DNA from 4 places in the Streptomyces sp. NPDC050806 genome. Region 2 is predicted to be linked to each of the others. Evidence: riboswitches for the same ligand, from Rfam matches in the RefSeq annotation. Region 2 holds a riboswitch; each other region holds the start of a gene.
What was found. Region 2 has a riboswitch for cobalamin ahead of ACZ6WH_RS30745 (energy-coupling factor ABC transporter permease). Riboswitches for the same ligand answer to the same signal wherever they lie in the genome.
Positions count from the first base shown of each region.

Region 1 (3,379 bases), on a different contig from region 2:
GTCCTTCTGCTCGGCCTCCTGGCCCTGCGCGTTCTGCTGCGCCGCCGGCTTCGGGCCGGTCGCGTTCAGCTTCGCCACGAGGTCCGTGCTCCCAAATTCGCGCGGGTCGGCACCGGTGGCGTGCGCGGCGAGGATCAGCTGTGCGTAGGCGGCCGGGCCGCTCTGCTTCGCCCAGGCGGCGGAGTGGCCGCGGAGCCACTCCAGCGGCCGCTTCGCGTCGTCCGGCCGGCCGGCGGCGGCCAGCGCGACCACGGCGTCGGCGGTGTTGCCGACGTCCGGCTGGTCCTCGGCGCCGGGCATGGCGGACATCAGGTGGTGGCCGTGCGCGGCCATGGCGGAGACGAGGTGATCGGCGCCGCCGCTCGCGGCGCCGTGCGCGTCCTCGGCCGCTTCCTCGCAGGACGTCTTCTTCGCGGCGGGCCCGTCCGGCGCGACGACGAAGCCCTTGCCCATGGCGCCCGTCACCGCGGCCGCCGTCGCGTCGTCGTTGGCCGCGAGCTTCCCGTCCTTGGCCTGGAACGCGAACGCGCCGCGGTCCGCCTTCCGCACGTCGCAGCCGAGCCGGAGGGCGAGCAGCCCGTCGTACGGCGACCTGCCGTCCTTCTTCGGCAGCGCCGCCTCCTTCGTGCCGGTGGCGGTCAGCGCGCCGATCACGACCGAGGTGGAGTTGGCGTCGCTGTCGGCGCCGGCCGCCGAGCCCCAGCCGCCGTCGTCGTTCTGCGCGGACTTCAGCCAGGAGACGCCCTTGCGGACCGCGTCGGAGTGCCCGCCGACGGCGGCCAGCGCCTGGACGGCGGCGGACGTCTGGTTGGTGTCCCGCAGGGTCTTCGCGTCGCAGTCCTGCTTCGGGTCGGCGCGGTACGCGGTGAACGCGCCGTCGGCGCACTGCTGCCCCACGAGCCAGTCCACCGCCTCGTCCGCCGGGCGCACGCCCGTGGCGTCCTGGGCCAGCAGTGCCAGCGACTGCCGCCAGACGCCGTCGTACTTGGGGTCCGTGCTGCCGTACAGGCCCTTCGGGAGCTTCGGGGAAGCGCCGGGCGCGGGGGTGTCGGCGAACGCGGCGGGGGCAGCGGCCGCGCACAGCACGGCGGCGGCCAGGGCCGCGGCGCAGCGGCGCGCCGGGGCGGCGAGGGAGCGGGCCGTGATGGCCATGGGGTCGGTGCCTCTCGGTCGGTTCGCGGGGTGCGCGAGGTGGGAGGTCACGCAGCCGCACTCCGCCGCACCACGTCCGCGACTCGCGCGCGGCGCGGTGGCACCGGGCTCAGCTCCGTATACCTCGACGGTGCCGCGTGCCGGGCGGCCGCCGAAGGGCGGCCGGCGGTACGCGGGAGCCTTGGGTGTGCCCCGCCGGGCGTTCCGGCTCGCTCCGGCGCGCGGATGCGCACCAGGGCTCACGGCTGCGGGTCAGCGCCGGTTTTCCACCGGCTTCCCCCGGTCGGGCACGAATGAACTTGTCGCAACACTTTAACCGGCGGGTAGCGGCCGGCTCCCGGCACGTACGGGATGCGTACGGCCGCCCGTACGCCCTCGCGTCCGGACGGCCGGTGCCGCACCCCGCCCCCGCCGGCGGGTCACACCGCCACGTACGCCACCGGGTCCGAGCCCGGCACCGGCTCCGCCAGCCCCCGCTTCACCAGGCGCCGCAGATGGGCCTCGGCCTCGGAGAGGGCGATGGTGCGCGAGGCGTACGGGATCCGTTCCCAGGGGCGGTTCCACTCCATGGCCTCGGCGAGCTGCCAGGGGGTACGCGGGGTGGCGAGCAGTGCCCGCAGGCCGCCGAGCCGCTCCTCGTGGTGGGTGAGCAGCTCCGCCACCCGCTCCGCCGCGCCCGTGAAGGCGTGCTGGTGCGCGGGCAGCACCTCGGCCGCGCCGAGCCGCCCGATCCGCTCCAGGGAGTCGAGGTAGTCGCCGAGGGGGTCGGTGACGGTGGCGTCGTCCGGGTCCTCGTACAGGCCGACGTGCGGGGTGATGCCGGGCAGCAGGTGGTCGCCGGAGAAGAGGCGCCCGTTCCCCGGGTGCGCCGCCGGGTGTGCCTCCTCCAGGTGCAGACAGACGTGGCCCGGGGTGTGTCCCGGCGTCCAGACGGCCCGCAGCCGCCGCCCCGCGAGGTCCAGCAGCTCGCCGGGGACGATCTCGCGGTCCGGGAGCGCGGGGCGGTTCTCGGGGAGTGCGCGGGTGCGCCCCTTGGAGCGGGCCGCGTACAGGGGCGCGAGGTGTTCCTCGGGCGCGCCCGCCGCGGCCAGCTTGTCGATGAGGTACGCCAGCCAGCTGCCAGGCTCGGCCTCGCGGGTGCGCCGGACTACCGCGGCGTCGGCGGCGTGCATCGCGATCCAGGCGCCGGACGCCTCCCTGACCCGCGCCGACAGGCCGTGGTGGTCGGGGTGGTGGTGGGTGACGAGCACGCCGTGCAGGTCGGTGACGGTGGTGCCGCAGGCGGCGAGCCCGGCGGCGAGCGCGTCCCAGGAGTCCGGGTCGTCCCAGCCGGTGTCGATCAGCACCGGGCCGCGGTCCGTCTCCAGCAGGTGCACGAGGGTGTGCCCCAGCGGGTTGTCCGGTATGGGCACGGCGATGCTCCACACCCCGCCCCGGTGGTCGATCACGTGCGGCATGCCATCGCCCCTCTCGGCCCGCACGCCGTCGCGTGCATTGCCCACCATAACTGGAACTGGTATCAGTTCTGATGCAGCGTCAGATATTGCTTCGGGGAACGCGTCAGGTAACGGCGACCGCAGGAGGCGGAATCGATGACTGGCCCGATCGAGCACGGACAGCTCTACATAGGTGGTGAGCTGGTCGATCCGGCCGGCCGGGACACCATCGAGGTCGTCTCCCCGCACACCGAGCAGGTCATCGGCCGGGTGCCGCACGCCTCCCGGGAGGACGTGGACCGTGCCGTCACGGCGGCGCGCGCGTCCTTCGACTCCGGGGTGTGGGCCAACGCCCCGCTCGAAGAGCGGATCGCGGTCGTCACGCGGATCAAGGACGCGTTCGCCGTGCGAAGCGAGGAGTTCGCGCGGCTCATCAGCGCGCAGAACGGCACTCCGTACACCTCCGGGATCATGGTGCAGTCGCTGGCCGCGATGATGGTCTGGGACGCGGCGATCACGGTCGCCCGCGACTTCACCCACGAGGAGCGGCGGCAGGGCGTGCTCGGGCCGCTGCTGGTCCGCCGTGAACCGGTCGGCGTGGTCGCGGCCGTGGTGCCGTGGAACGTCCCGCAGTTCACCGCCGCCGCCAAGCTCGCCCCCGCGCTGCTGGCCGGATGTTCGGCGGTGCTGAAGGTGTCGCCGGAGACGCCGCTGGACGCGTATCTGCTCGCGGAGATCGCCACCGAAGCCGGGCTGCCCGAAGGGGTGTTGTCCATCCTCCCGGCCGACCG
Region 1 is NZ_JBVJIF010000003.1:579,741-583,119, reverse strand. It holds gene ACZ6WH_RS11870 (prenyltransferase/squalene oxidase repeat-containing protein) at 1-1,152, opposite strand, end outside; cobalamin riboswitch at 1,330-1,469, opposite strand; gene ACZ6WH_RS11865 (MBL fold metallo-hydrolase) at 1,572-2,609, opposite strand; gene ACZ6WH_RS11860 (aldehyde dehydrogenase) at 2,745-3,379, shown strand, end outside.
Region 1: another riboswitch for cobalamin. It lies ahead of ACZ6WH_RS11870 (prenyltransferase/squalene oxidase repeat-containing protein); the one in region 2 lies ahead of ACZ6WH_RS30745 (energy-coupling factor ABC transporter permease).

Region 2 (3,379 bases):
CGGGTCCTGCACCACCAGCTGCACGGTGGTCCGCAGCCGGGTCAGCCCCTTGCGGTCGTACCGCACCGGCTCACCGGCGACCGCCAGCCGCCCGGTGCGCGGCGCGAGTCCGCCGCTGAGCAGCCGCATCAGCGTCGTCTTGCCGCTGCCGTTGCGCCCCAGCAGGGCGAGCGCGCGCCCCTCGGGCACATCGAAGTCGAGGTCGCGCAGGACGGCGGGCCCGTCCTCGTACGCGAAGGAGGCGCCCCGCAGCGTGAGCAGGGCGGGGGAGTCGCTCATGACAGCGGCCTTTCCAGAACGAGGGTGAGGACGGCCAGCGCGACCAGCAGCGCCGCGCTCGCCGCCGTGAAGCGCGCGGAGATCCGTGCCTCGGGCACCAGGACGCGCAGCGTGCCGTCGTACCCGCGTCCGGCGAGCCCGGTCTGGAGCCGCGCCGCCCGGTCGAAGGCCCGCACGAAGGCGGTGGCGGCGAGCCCGCCGAGCGAACGCCAGGCGGCCGCCCGCGTGGTGTGCCCCAGCCGCGCGGCCTGCGCCTCGCGGATCCGCCGCACGGAGTCGAGCAGCAGGAAGCTCATGCGGTACGTGACCAGCGCGACGTCCACGACGGGCGCCGGCACCCCGGCCCGCACCAGCCGCGGCAGCAGGTCGGACATCGGGGTGGTGAAGGCGAACAGCAGCACGCCGAGGGAGGCGGCCGAGGTACGCAGCAGCAGCTCGGCGGCCCGGACCGCACCGCCCTCGGCCGGCGACACGAAGCCGTCCGCGCCGCCGACCTGTACGAGCAGGGGCAGCGCGCCGGTGACGCAGAAGCCCAGCGGCACCCGGTACGCGCGCCACAGCCGGCGTCCGGGCACGCCCGCCGGGCCGAGCAGTACCGCGAGCGCGGTCAGCAGGACGAGCGCGGCGCCCGGCCAGGGCGGCAGGGAGATCGCCAGGACGGTGAGCCCCAGTCCGAGCACGGCCTTGTCCACGGGGTGGCGGCGGCGCCAGCGACTGCTGTGCGCCGCCGCGTCGATCGGCAGCACGGGGGCTCAGGCCCCTTCGGCGGCCGATGTCCCGGCACCGTCCGGCGCGGGCCCGTCGTCCTGACGTGCCCGCGCCCGCTCCTCGCCCTGCCGGCGGCCGCGGCGCAGCCCGAAGTAGTACGCGAGCACGCCGGCGCCGAGGGCGGCCTGGAGGGCGAACAGCGCCGACTCGATCTCCCCGGACGGCGGTTCGTAGAGCGGCGAGAACCACGGCTCGTAGTCCGGCTCGATCTTGGTGATCGCGGTCTCCGCCTCGGCGTCGGAGCCGGTGAACGGTTCCTTCTTGTGGTCGCCGAGGCCGAGGGCCAGCGGCAGGACGGCGAGTGCGACCACCGCGAGCAGCAGCAGTGCGTTGATCTTCGTGTGGCGCTTCACCGGGCCGCCTCCGCGGTCGCGTCGGACTGCTTCCGCTCGCCGCTCAGGAGCACGCCCAGCCGGGTCAGTTCGCCCTTGCTGGACTGCACCAGGAGCCGCATCACCAGGACGGTCAGGAGCCCCTCGCTGATGGCGAGCGGGATCTGCGTGACGGCGAAGATGGAGCCGAACTTGCCCAGCGCGCCCAGGAAGCCGCTGCCCGGGTCGGGGAAGGCCAGCGCCAGCTGCACGCTGGTGACGCAGTAGGTGGAGAGGTCGGCGACGAACGCGCCGAAGAACACGGTGACCATCAGCGGCACGCCGTACCGGCGCAGCAGCCGGTAGACGCCGTACCCCGCCCACGGCCCGACGATCGCCATCGAGAAGGCGTTGGCGCCGAGCGTGGTCAGGCCGCCGTGCGCCAGCAGCAGCGCCTGGAAGAGCAGCGTGATGGTGCCGAGCACCGCCATGATCGGCGGGCGGAACAGGATGGCGCCGAGGCCGGTACCGGTGGGATGCGAACAACTTCCGGTCACCGAAGGCAGTTTCAGCGCGGACAGGACGAACGTGAAGGCGCCCGAAGCGCCGAGGAGCAGGGTGCTCTCGGGGTGCTCCCTGACCTCACGGGTGAGTGACCGGACTCCGTGGACGACGAACGGCGCCGACGCGACGCCCCAGGCGACCGCGTGCGCCGGTGGCAGAAAACCCTCGGCAATGTGCATGGCTCAGCAGACCCTCTCCAGCACCTCGTGGATGGTTGACGTGCCGAGGCCGGTCTCCTGGCTGACGGGTACCACCGCCCGTGCTCCGCCTTCCCGGGTCACAAGGACCCAGTGGCTGCCCGCGAGGGCCGGAGCCGGACTTCCCGATCACAGTGGCGAGGGCCGCACCGGCATCACACCGGATTTCCCGTTACCAAGGCGTGGCGACAGTAGTGCCAGGCCGTCGGTGCTGGCAAGCACGGCCGTGCCGCTCACCCGGCCGTGACCACGCCCACCGTCTCCAGGACTCCGTAGACGCCGACGCACAGGATGGCGACGCTGCTGACGACCAGCGCGACGGTCATCCACGGACTTGTACGGAAACGCCGTGGTACGCCGGTGTGGCGGAGCCGCCAGACCGCGACCACCACGGCGAGCAGGAAGATCCCGCCGCCGATGCCGCCGATCTGGACCATCAGGACCGGGGACTGCACCCACAGGAAGAAGCAGGTCCATATCAGCGGCAGGGTCCAGGTGAGGACGCGGATGGTGCGGGTGCGGCTGCGTACGTCGCTCCAGTCGATGACGCCGAGCATCCCGAGGGTGTTGGTCCACAGCCGGGGCACGGAGGCGGTGGAGCCGATGAGGGTGGAGAAGAGCACCGCGACGGCGCCCACGAGGAACAGATACTCGGCCCAGGGGCCCATGGTGTCGGTGTAGATCCGCGAGAGCGTGGTGATCATCGCGTTGCCCTCGGGCACCAGACCCTGCGGGTGCAGCACGGCCGCGCCGATCACGTAGAAGGACAGGGTGCACACCACGCACACCGCCAGCCCGGCCAGCGCGTCCAGCCGCATCACCTTGATCCAGCCCGCGGCCCGCCGGGCCCGCTCCTCGCTGCCGTCGTCGGGGCCTGCCCAGCGCGCGTAGCCCTTCTCCAGGCACCAGTACGTGTACGTCGTCATCTCGTCGGCGCCGACGCCGGTGATGCCGAAGACGGCGAGGGCGATGCCGACCGTGCCCGCCGGGATGTCGAAGCCGAAACCGCTGCCGAGTTCGCCGGCGCCGTAGCCGAACCCGGTCCCGGGCAGGCCCACCGCGAGACTGACGGTGATCAGTGTGAAGACGATGACGGAGGCCACGCAGGCGCGTTCCACCAGGCTGTACTTGCCCGTCTGGAGCAGGAGGACGGCGGCCAGGGTGACGGTCACGGCCCAGAGCGCGAGCGAACCGGCGCTCAGCGGCCCGCCGATCACCGGCCAGAGCACGGAACACGCCGCGGCGGTGCCGCCGATGATG
Region 2 is NZ_JBVJIF010000010.1:296,442-299,820, forward strand. It holds gene ACZ6WH_RS30730 (ATP-binding cassette domain-containing protein) at 1-279, opposite strand, end outside; gene cbiQ (cobalt ECF transporter T component CbiQ) at 276-1,025, opposite strand; gene ACZ6WH_RS30740 (energy-coupling factor ABC transporter substrate-binding protein) at 1,032-1,400, opposite strand; gene ACZ6WH_RS30745 (energy-coupling factor ABC transporter permease) at 1,397-2,101, opposite strand; cobalamin riboswitch at 2,132-2,314, opposite strand; gene ACZ6WH_RS30750 (Nramp family divalent metal transporter) at 2,353-3,379, opposite strand, start outside.

Region 3 (3,379 bases), on a different contig from region 2:
AGGATGCGGGTCGCACAGCAGGAGGAAGCCGACGAACTGCTCGGCCGCAGTCCGCTCGCCGCGCTGGTGGGCATGCTGCTGGACCAGCAGGTGCCGATGGAGTGGGCGTTCACCGGCCCGTACACCATCGCCCGGCGGATGAGCGGCGACGACCTGGACGCGCACGCCATCGCGGCCCAGGACCCGGAGGCGTTCGAGGAGCTGCTGGCCCGCAAGCCGGCCGTGCACCGCTACCCGCGGTCCATGGCCAAGCGGGTGCAGCAGCTGTGCCAGTACCTCGTCGAGCACTACGACGGCGACGCCGAAGCCGTCTGGCGGGACGCGGGCACCGGCGCCGAGCTGCTGAAACGCCTCAACGACCTGCCCGGCTTCGGCAAGCAGAAGGCGCAGATCTTCCTGGCCCTCCTCGGCAAGCAGTTCGGCGTGCGCCCCGAGGGCTGGCGCGAGGCGGCGGGCGCGTACGGCGAGGAGGACTCCCGCCGGTCGGTGGCCGACATCACCGGCCCGGAATCCCTCGCCGAGGTCCGCGCCTACAAGCAGGAGATGAAGCGAGCGGCGAAGAAGGCGGCGGCCAAGTAGGGCCCGGGCCCGGTGCTGTCCGGGGGGCGGCTTCAGCCCTCCTGGGCGGCCGCCGCCCGGGCCGTCCAGCGCTGCTCGACCCCGGACAGCCGCCAGTAGGCGATCGCCGCGGCCCAGACCACGACGAAGAGGCCGGCGATGAGGTAGCCGACGTTGTCCAGGTTCAGCCCGGAGACCCAGTCGGTGACCGCGTCCTTGAGCCCGAGCTTGTCGTGCAACACGCTCACCAGCTCGATCGTGCCGATGAAGAACGCCACCACGATCGACAGCCCGGTGATGGTGAGGTTGTAGTAGACCTTGCGCACCGGGTTGGCGAACGCCCACTGGTACGCGAAGTTCATGAACGTGCCGTCGAGCGTGTCGAACAGGCTCATGCCGGCCGCGAACAGCAGCGGCAGACACAGGATCGCGTACCACGGCAGGCCCGCCGCGGCCCCGCTGCCGGCCATCACCATCAGCGTGACCTCGGTGGCGGTGTCGAAGCCGAGGCCGAAGAGGAAGCCGAGCGGGTACATCTGGCCCGGGCGGGAGATCGACTTGGTGAAGCGGCCCAGGAGGCGGTTCATGAAGCCGCGCGAGTCCAGCTGCTTCTCCAGCTCGTTCTCGTCGTACGTCCCGGCCCGCATGGACCGGAAGACCCGCCAGATGCCGGCCAGCGCGACGAGGTTGAGGGCCGCGATGAGGTACAGGAACCCGCCGGAGACCGTGGTGCCGACCGTGCCGAGCAACTGGTGCGTACGCGAGCCGTCGTCCAGCAGCGTGCCCGCGATGGCCGCGCCGCCGGCCACCAGGGCGGCCATCACGACGACCACGCTGGAGTGGCCCAGCGCGAACCAGAAGCCCACCGACACCGGCCGCTTCCCGTCGGCCATGAGCTTGCGGGTGGTGTTGTCGATCGCGGCGATGTGGTCGGCGTCGAAGGCGTGCCGCATGCCGAGGGTGTACGCCGTGACGCCGAGGCCCACGCCGTAGACCTGGGTGCCGATCGTGTAGTGGTTCGGCACCACCAGCAGCAGGAGCACGCCGAAGGCGACGACGTGCAGCGCGGCGATGACGGCCAGCAGGCCGGCCGTACGGACGGTGTCCCGCCGCTGCCAGCGGAACTGCTGCGCCCCGGCGGTCGTCGGGGTAGCGGTCGTGGGGGGATCGGTCGTGGGGGGATCGGTCGTGGGGGGATCAGTGGGCACGGTCATCCGGCCGTCACGCTCCAGCACCTCGTGGAATCGGTTCGTGAGATGCCGTGGCCGGTCTCCTGGCTTACGGGGAACCTCCCGGTCCGCCCGGGGGCGGCAGGAGGACGCCTCCGGCCCGGCCTTCCCGCCCGCACTCCGCGGACAGTGGCCCCCGCACGCCCGGATCCGTCCGGCGCACGGGAAGGGTCGGAAACTTCCCGATCACAGTGGCGAGGGCCGCTCCGGAATCGGACCCGAAGGTCTGCAGTTCTTGCAGGTCCAACGGGTCTGCACCGGTCTTCCCGAACACCACGGCCGGGTCACTCTATCCCGCCCCTTCCCGACCCTCGCTGCCCCCTCTGCTTCCCCTTCCCGACCTCGTCGCATCTCCCCGACCCTTGCCTCACCTATCGAATTTCGATAGATTTGCATCGCTAGTCGATGGAGGGACGGGGTCATGGGAAAACTGACAGTGGGCGCACTGCGCGTCGTACTCGGGGTGGTGCTCGCCGGCACCGTCTTCGTACAGGCATCGATGGCGTGGACGCTGGTCAGCGGGAGCGACCCGGAGGACGGGACGCTCCCGCTGACCCCGCTGCGCGTGATCACGATCCTGGGCATGGTGTCGGTCCAGGTCGCCGTGGTCTGCGTATGGCGGCTGGTGACGATGGTGCGACGCGGAACCGTCTTCTCCCACACCGCCTTCCGGTACGTGGACGGCGTGATCGCCGCGATCGTGGCGGCTGCCCTCATGTGGTTCGCGGTCACGGCCCTCAACGCACCGGGCCAGCGAGCCGACCCGGGCGTCACCGTCATCATGGGCGGGATCGGCGTGGCCATTCTGGGCGTCGCACTCCTCGTGCTCGTGCTGCGGACACTGCTCGCCCAGGCCGTCACGCGCGACGCCGAGGCGTCGCTGATGCGGGCCGAGCTGGACGAGGTGATCTGATGCCGATCACCGTCGACATCGACGTGATGCTGGCCAGGCGGAAGATGTCCGTGGGTGAACTCGCGGACCGCGTGGGCATCACGCCCGCCAACCTGGCGGTACTCAAGAACGGCCGCGCCAAGGCGGTGCGCTTCACGACGCTCGCCGCCCTCTGCGAGGTGCTCGAATGCCAGCCGGGCGACCTGCTGCGCTGGGAAGACGGGGATGCGGCGGAGGGATGAGAACGCGCCGGGCGGGAAACGCCCGGCGTTCCCCCTCCGCTCAGCCCATCCCCAGTCAGCCCCCCGCGTCCTGTCGTTCGGCGGTGTCCTGGCTCAGCGGTGAACGGTCCGCCGGGCCCTCCGCCGCCCAGCTGCCCAGCAGTCGCAGCGACTCCGCCGACGCCGAGCCGGGCTCCGCGTTGTAGACGATCAGCTGCTGGTCCGGGTCGGCGGGCAGCCGCAGCGTCTCGTACGACAGGGTCAGCGGCCCGACCACCGGGTGGTGCAGCCGCTTCACCCCGAAGCCCTTGTCCTGCACGTCGTGCGTGGCCCAGAGCTGCCGGAACTCCTCGCTCTTGACCGACAGCCGCCCGATCAGCGAGGCGAGCTCGGGGTCGTCGGGGTGACAGCCGGCGTCCAGCCGCAGGTAGGAGACGATGTCGGCGGCCTTGCGCTCCCAGTCGACGTAGAAGTCGCGG
Region 3 is NZ_JBVJIF010000006.1:258,501-261,879, forward strand. It holds gene ACZ6WH_RS20455 (HhH-GPD-type base excision DNA repair protein) at 1-579, shown strand, start outside; gene nicT (Nickel transporter NicT) at 612-1,772, opposite strand; cobalamin riboswitch at 1,805-2,080, opposite strand; gene ACZ6WH_RS20465 (DUF2975 domain-containing protein) at 2,209-2,700, shown strand; gene ACZ6WH_RS20470 (helix-turn-helix domain-containing protein) at 2,700-2,921, shown strand; gene ACZ6WH_RS20475 (helix-turn-helix domain-containing protein) at 2,977-3,379, opposite strand, start outside.
Region 3: another riboswitch for cobalamin. It lies ahead of nicT (Nickel transporter NicT); the one in region 2 lies ahead of ACZ6WH_RS30745 (energy-coupling factor ABC transporter permease).

Region 4 (3,379 bases), on a different contig from region 2:
AATTCGGCGGCGGACTCCTGGGGCAGCGCGGCCAGCCGGCGCGCGCCTGCCCGCGCGTCCATCGCGTGCAGGTCGTCGCCGTCCAGCCGGACCGTGCCCGCGGCGGGCCGCAACGCCCGGTACACGCACCGCAGCAGTGTGGACTTGCCGCTGCCGTTCGGCCCGACCACCCCGACGACCTGCCCGGCGTCGGCGCGCACGGTGATGTCCTCGACGATGCGGCTGCCCGCGAGCTCGACCGTCACCCCTTCGACGTCGACGCGCATCAGCGGCCACCCCCGAACGCATAGCCGCCGCGCCGCATCAGCAGCAGGAAGCAGGGCACGCCGAGCACGGCGGTGACCACCCCGACCGGGATCTCGGCGGGCGCCAGCAGCAGCCGGGAGACGATGTCCGCCCAGACCAGCAGCACGGCCCCGGCGAGCGGCGCGAGGACCAGCACCCGCCGGTGGTCGGCGCCGACCAGCATCCGTACGACGTGCGGCACCATCAAGCCGACGAACCCGATGGCGCCGGACACGGCGACGACCGCCGCGGTGACGGCGGCGGTGACCACGAACAGCTCGGTGCGCAGCCGGCCCGCACGCACGCCGAGCGCCGCCGCGGTCTCGTCGCCCATGGCGAGTGCGTTCAGCTGCCCGGCGCGGGCGCCGAGGTACAGCGTCCCGGCGAGCACGGTGACGGCGGCGACCGGCACCGAGCCCCAGGTCGCGCCGCCCAGGCTGCCGAGCAGCCACATCATCGCGGACCTGGCCGCCTCGCCCCGCTCGGCCCGGAAGACCATCAGGGTGGTGAGCGCGGAGAAGCCGTACGACAGGGCGGTACCGGACAGGACGAGCCGCAGCGGCGTCAGCCCGTAGGCGGTACGCGCCGCCGCGTAGACGAGCGCCATCGCCGCGAGTGCGGACAGGAACGCGGACACCGACAGCGCCCACACGCCCAGCGCGGCGAACGCGCCCAGCAGGAGTACGGCGTTGGCGCCGACCGCGGCGCCGGAGGAGACGCCGAGCACGAAGGGGTCGGCGAGCGCGTTGCGCACCATGGCCTGCACGGCCACGCCGACCGACGCGAGCCCCGCGCCGACCACGGCCGCGAGCACGGCCCGGGGCAGCCGGATCTCCCAGACGATGGTGTACCCGCCGGTCTCGTCGGCCCCGATCGTCCCGCCGGTCAGCCCGGCCGTCAGAAAGTGCAGCGTCTCGCCCCACGACACCCCGGCCGAGCCGAGTCCGACGCCGCACACGAGGGAGACGAGCAGCAGGACGCCGAGCACGGCGGCCGAGGCGGGGACCGGCGGGCGCCGGAGCGCGGGCGGTCCGGCCGCGGCGGGTGCCGGGGCGGTGGATGTGGCGGGCACGGGCGGGCGTCCTTCGCCTCGGGCCGCGTCCGTACGCACAAGGGGCGGCGCACCCGGCACCGGCCGGTCGTCCGTGCGTCATCCCTCTCGCAGTCCGCGGCGAGCAGTCGGGAGATGTGCCACCCCGCGGGTCATCGGACTCACGCGAACACCACGTACGGATCCCGCCGACGGGTCCGTGCCACGCGCTCGCGCACACCGTTGCGGGTCAGCGCCGGACTCTCACCGGACTTCCCCCACGGGGCACCCCAGCAGCCTAACAGCGCCCCAAACCCCCAGATCACGGGCTCACCGGACACGGACCACAGCCCCGGTCACTCCCCCTACGGCGCGAAAGCCCGCGCCACCGCCATGCTGTCCTCGTACACGTGGTGCCGGGTGATGAGCCCGTTCTCGACGGTGAGGTGAAGGGCGAAGCGGGGTAGGGGCGGTGCGTCGCGCGGGCGGTCCGGCGGATCTCGCCGGTCACGACGGCGTCCGGGCCGTCGACGAGGATGCGCTCGATCTCCGTGCCGACGGCCTCGGGTACGTGGTGCTCGGCGAGTTCCCGGTAGTGCGCGGCGGCGTCGGCGCGGGTGGTGCGGTGGCGGATCCAGGGGGTGGCGGCGCGGCCGTGCTCGTCCTCGGGCCAGTCCAGCTTCCAGTCGGCGTTGTCCGCGTACAGCTCGGCGATGCGCTCGGGGTCCCCCTCGCCGATGCGGCGCAGCAGTTCCGTCACGACGTCGCGGGTGGTCCCGGTCATGGTGTCTCCCCCTCCGGTCGCCGTCCGCGCGGGCACGCGGGCGGGCCGCCCATCCTGGCAGGGTGGGCGGCCCGCTGCGATCTTTTATGGCGTCGGGCGGCGGGGCCGCCGGGGGTTACTTCATCGGCTTCAGTGCGCCGCCGTGGTAGCGCACCGCCGGGTTCCAGAGGAGGAAGGAGTGGATGCCGTCGTCCTCGGCGGCGCGGATCTGGGCGGCCACTTCGGCGTCGCCGTAGGAGACGCCGAGGGAGAAGTCCTGGAGCCAGGGGACGATCTGGGCGTCGGTGTGGCGGGTCTTCTTCACGAAGTCGGCGAGGGACTTCTTGGTGATGGGGTACGGGTGGGAGTTCGGGTCGGAGACGCCGTACTCCCCCTCGGCCCAGTGCGAGGGGTAGACCATCGGCGCGATGTAGTCGCACTGCTTGGCGAACTTGCCGATGTCCTGGGCGATCTCCTTCGGGCGGGTGACCGCGACGCCGAAGACCGAGACGCCGAGGAAGGCGCCGTGTTCGCGGGCGACCGCGCGGGTCCGCGCGACCAGGCCGGCGATGGAGTCCTCCGGCGAGGTCTTGCCGAGGCCGGGGAAGGACATGCTGCTGAGCTTGCCGTCGGGGCGGCGGATGTAGTCGTAGAGGATGTCGTCGAAGCCGAGCTTCGCGGCCTCGGCGGCGAGGTCGAGGTGGTACTGGCGGACGTCCTTGTTCGCGAAGTTGGTGAAGGAGAGGGAACCGTACTTGGAGCCGGCGCCGTACGGGCCGCCGTCGGGGGTGCGGACCACCCGGTCGCGGTGGCCGTCCTTCCAGGAGGCCGAGGCCAGGACCGGGTCGCGGAAGGCGACGATGCGGCCGACGACCGCGCCGCCCGCCGCGTGGATCTCCTTGATGGCCTTCTTCGCGTCGTAGTAGCCCTTGGCCGCGCCTATCTTCTTGGCGAGCGGCACCTTCGAGTCGTAGCTGATCTCGCCCAGTTCATCCTTGATGTCGAGCTGGACGGCGTTGATCCGGTGCTCCTTCAGCAGCTTCAGCACGGGCTTCCGCAGCTGGTCGGAGGCCCAGGCCTGGCCGCTGACGTGCACCGCGCGCAGGGTCGGCCGGCGAACGGTGATCACCGCGTCCTCCCGTGCGGTGTTCCCGGCCTTGTCGGTGGCGACCGCGGTGGCCTTGGCCGGCGGCCGCGGCAGGGTCACGGAGAACGCACCGTCCTTGCCCACGCGCGCCTTCCGGCCCGCGACGGTCACCTCGGCGGCGTCCTGCGCGCGGCCCTTGACCGTGACCGGCCCG
Region 4 is NZ_JBVJIF010000002.1:669,405-672,783, reverse strand. It holds gene ACZ6WH_RS08490 (ABC transporter ATP-binding protein) at 1-266, opposite strand, end outside; gene ACZ6WH_RS08485 (FecCD family ABC transporter permease) at 266-1,357, opposite strand; cobalamin riboswitch at 1,466-1,616, opposite strand; partial or broken gene ACZ6WH_RS08480 (nuclear transport factor 2 family protein) at 1,681-2,099, opposite strand; gene ACZ6WH_RS08475 (putative glycoside hydrolase) at 2,215-3,379, opposite strand, start outside.
Region 4: another riboswitch for cobalamin. It lies ahead of ACZ6WH_RS08485 (FecCD family ABC transporter permease); the one in region 2 lies ahead of ACZ6WH_RS30745 (energy-coupling factor ABC transporter permease).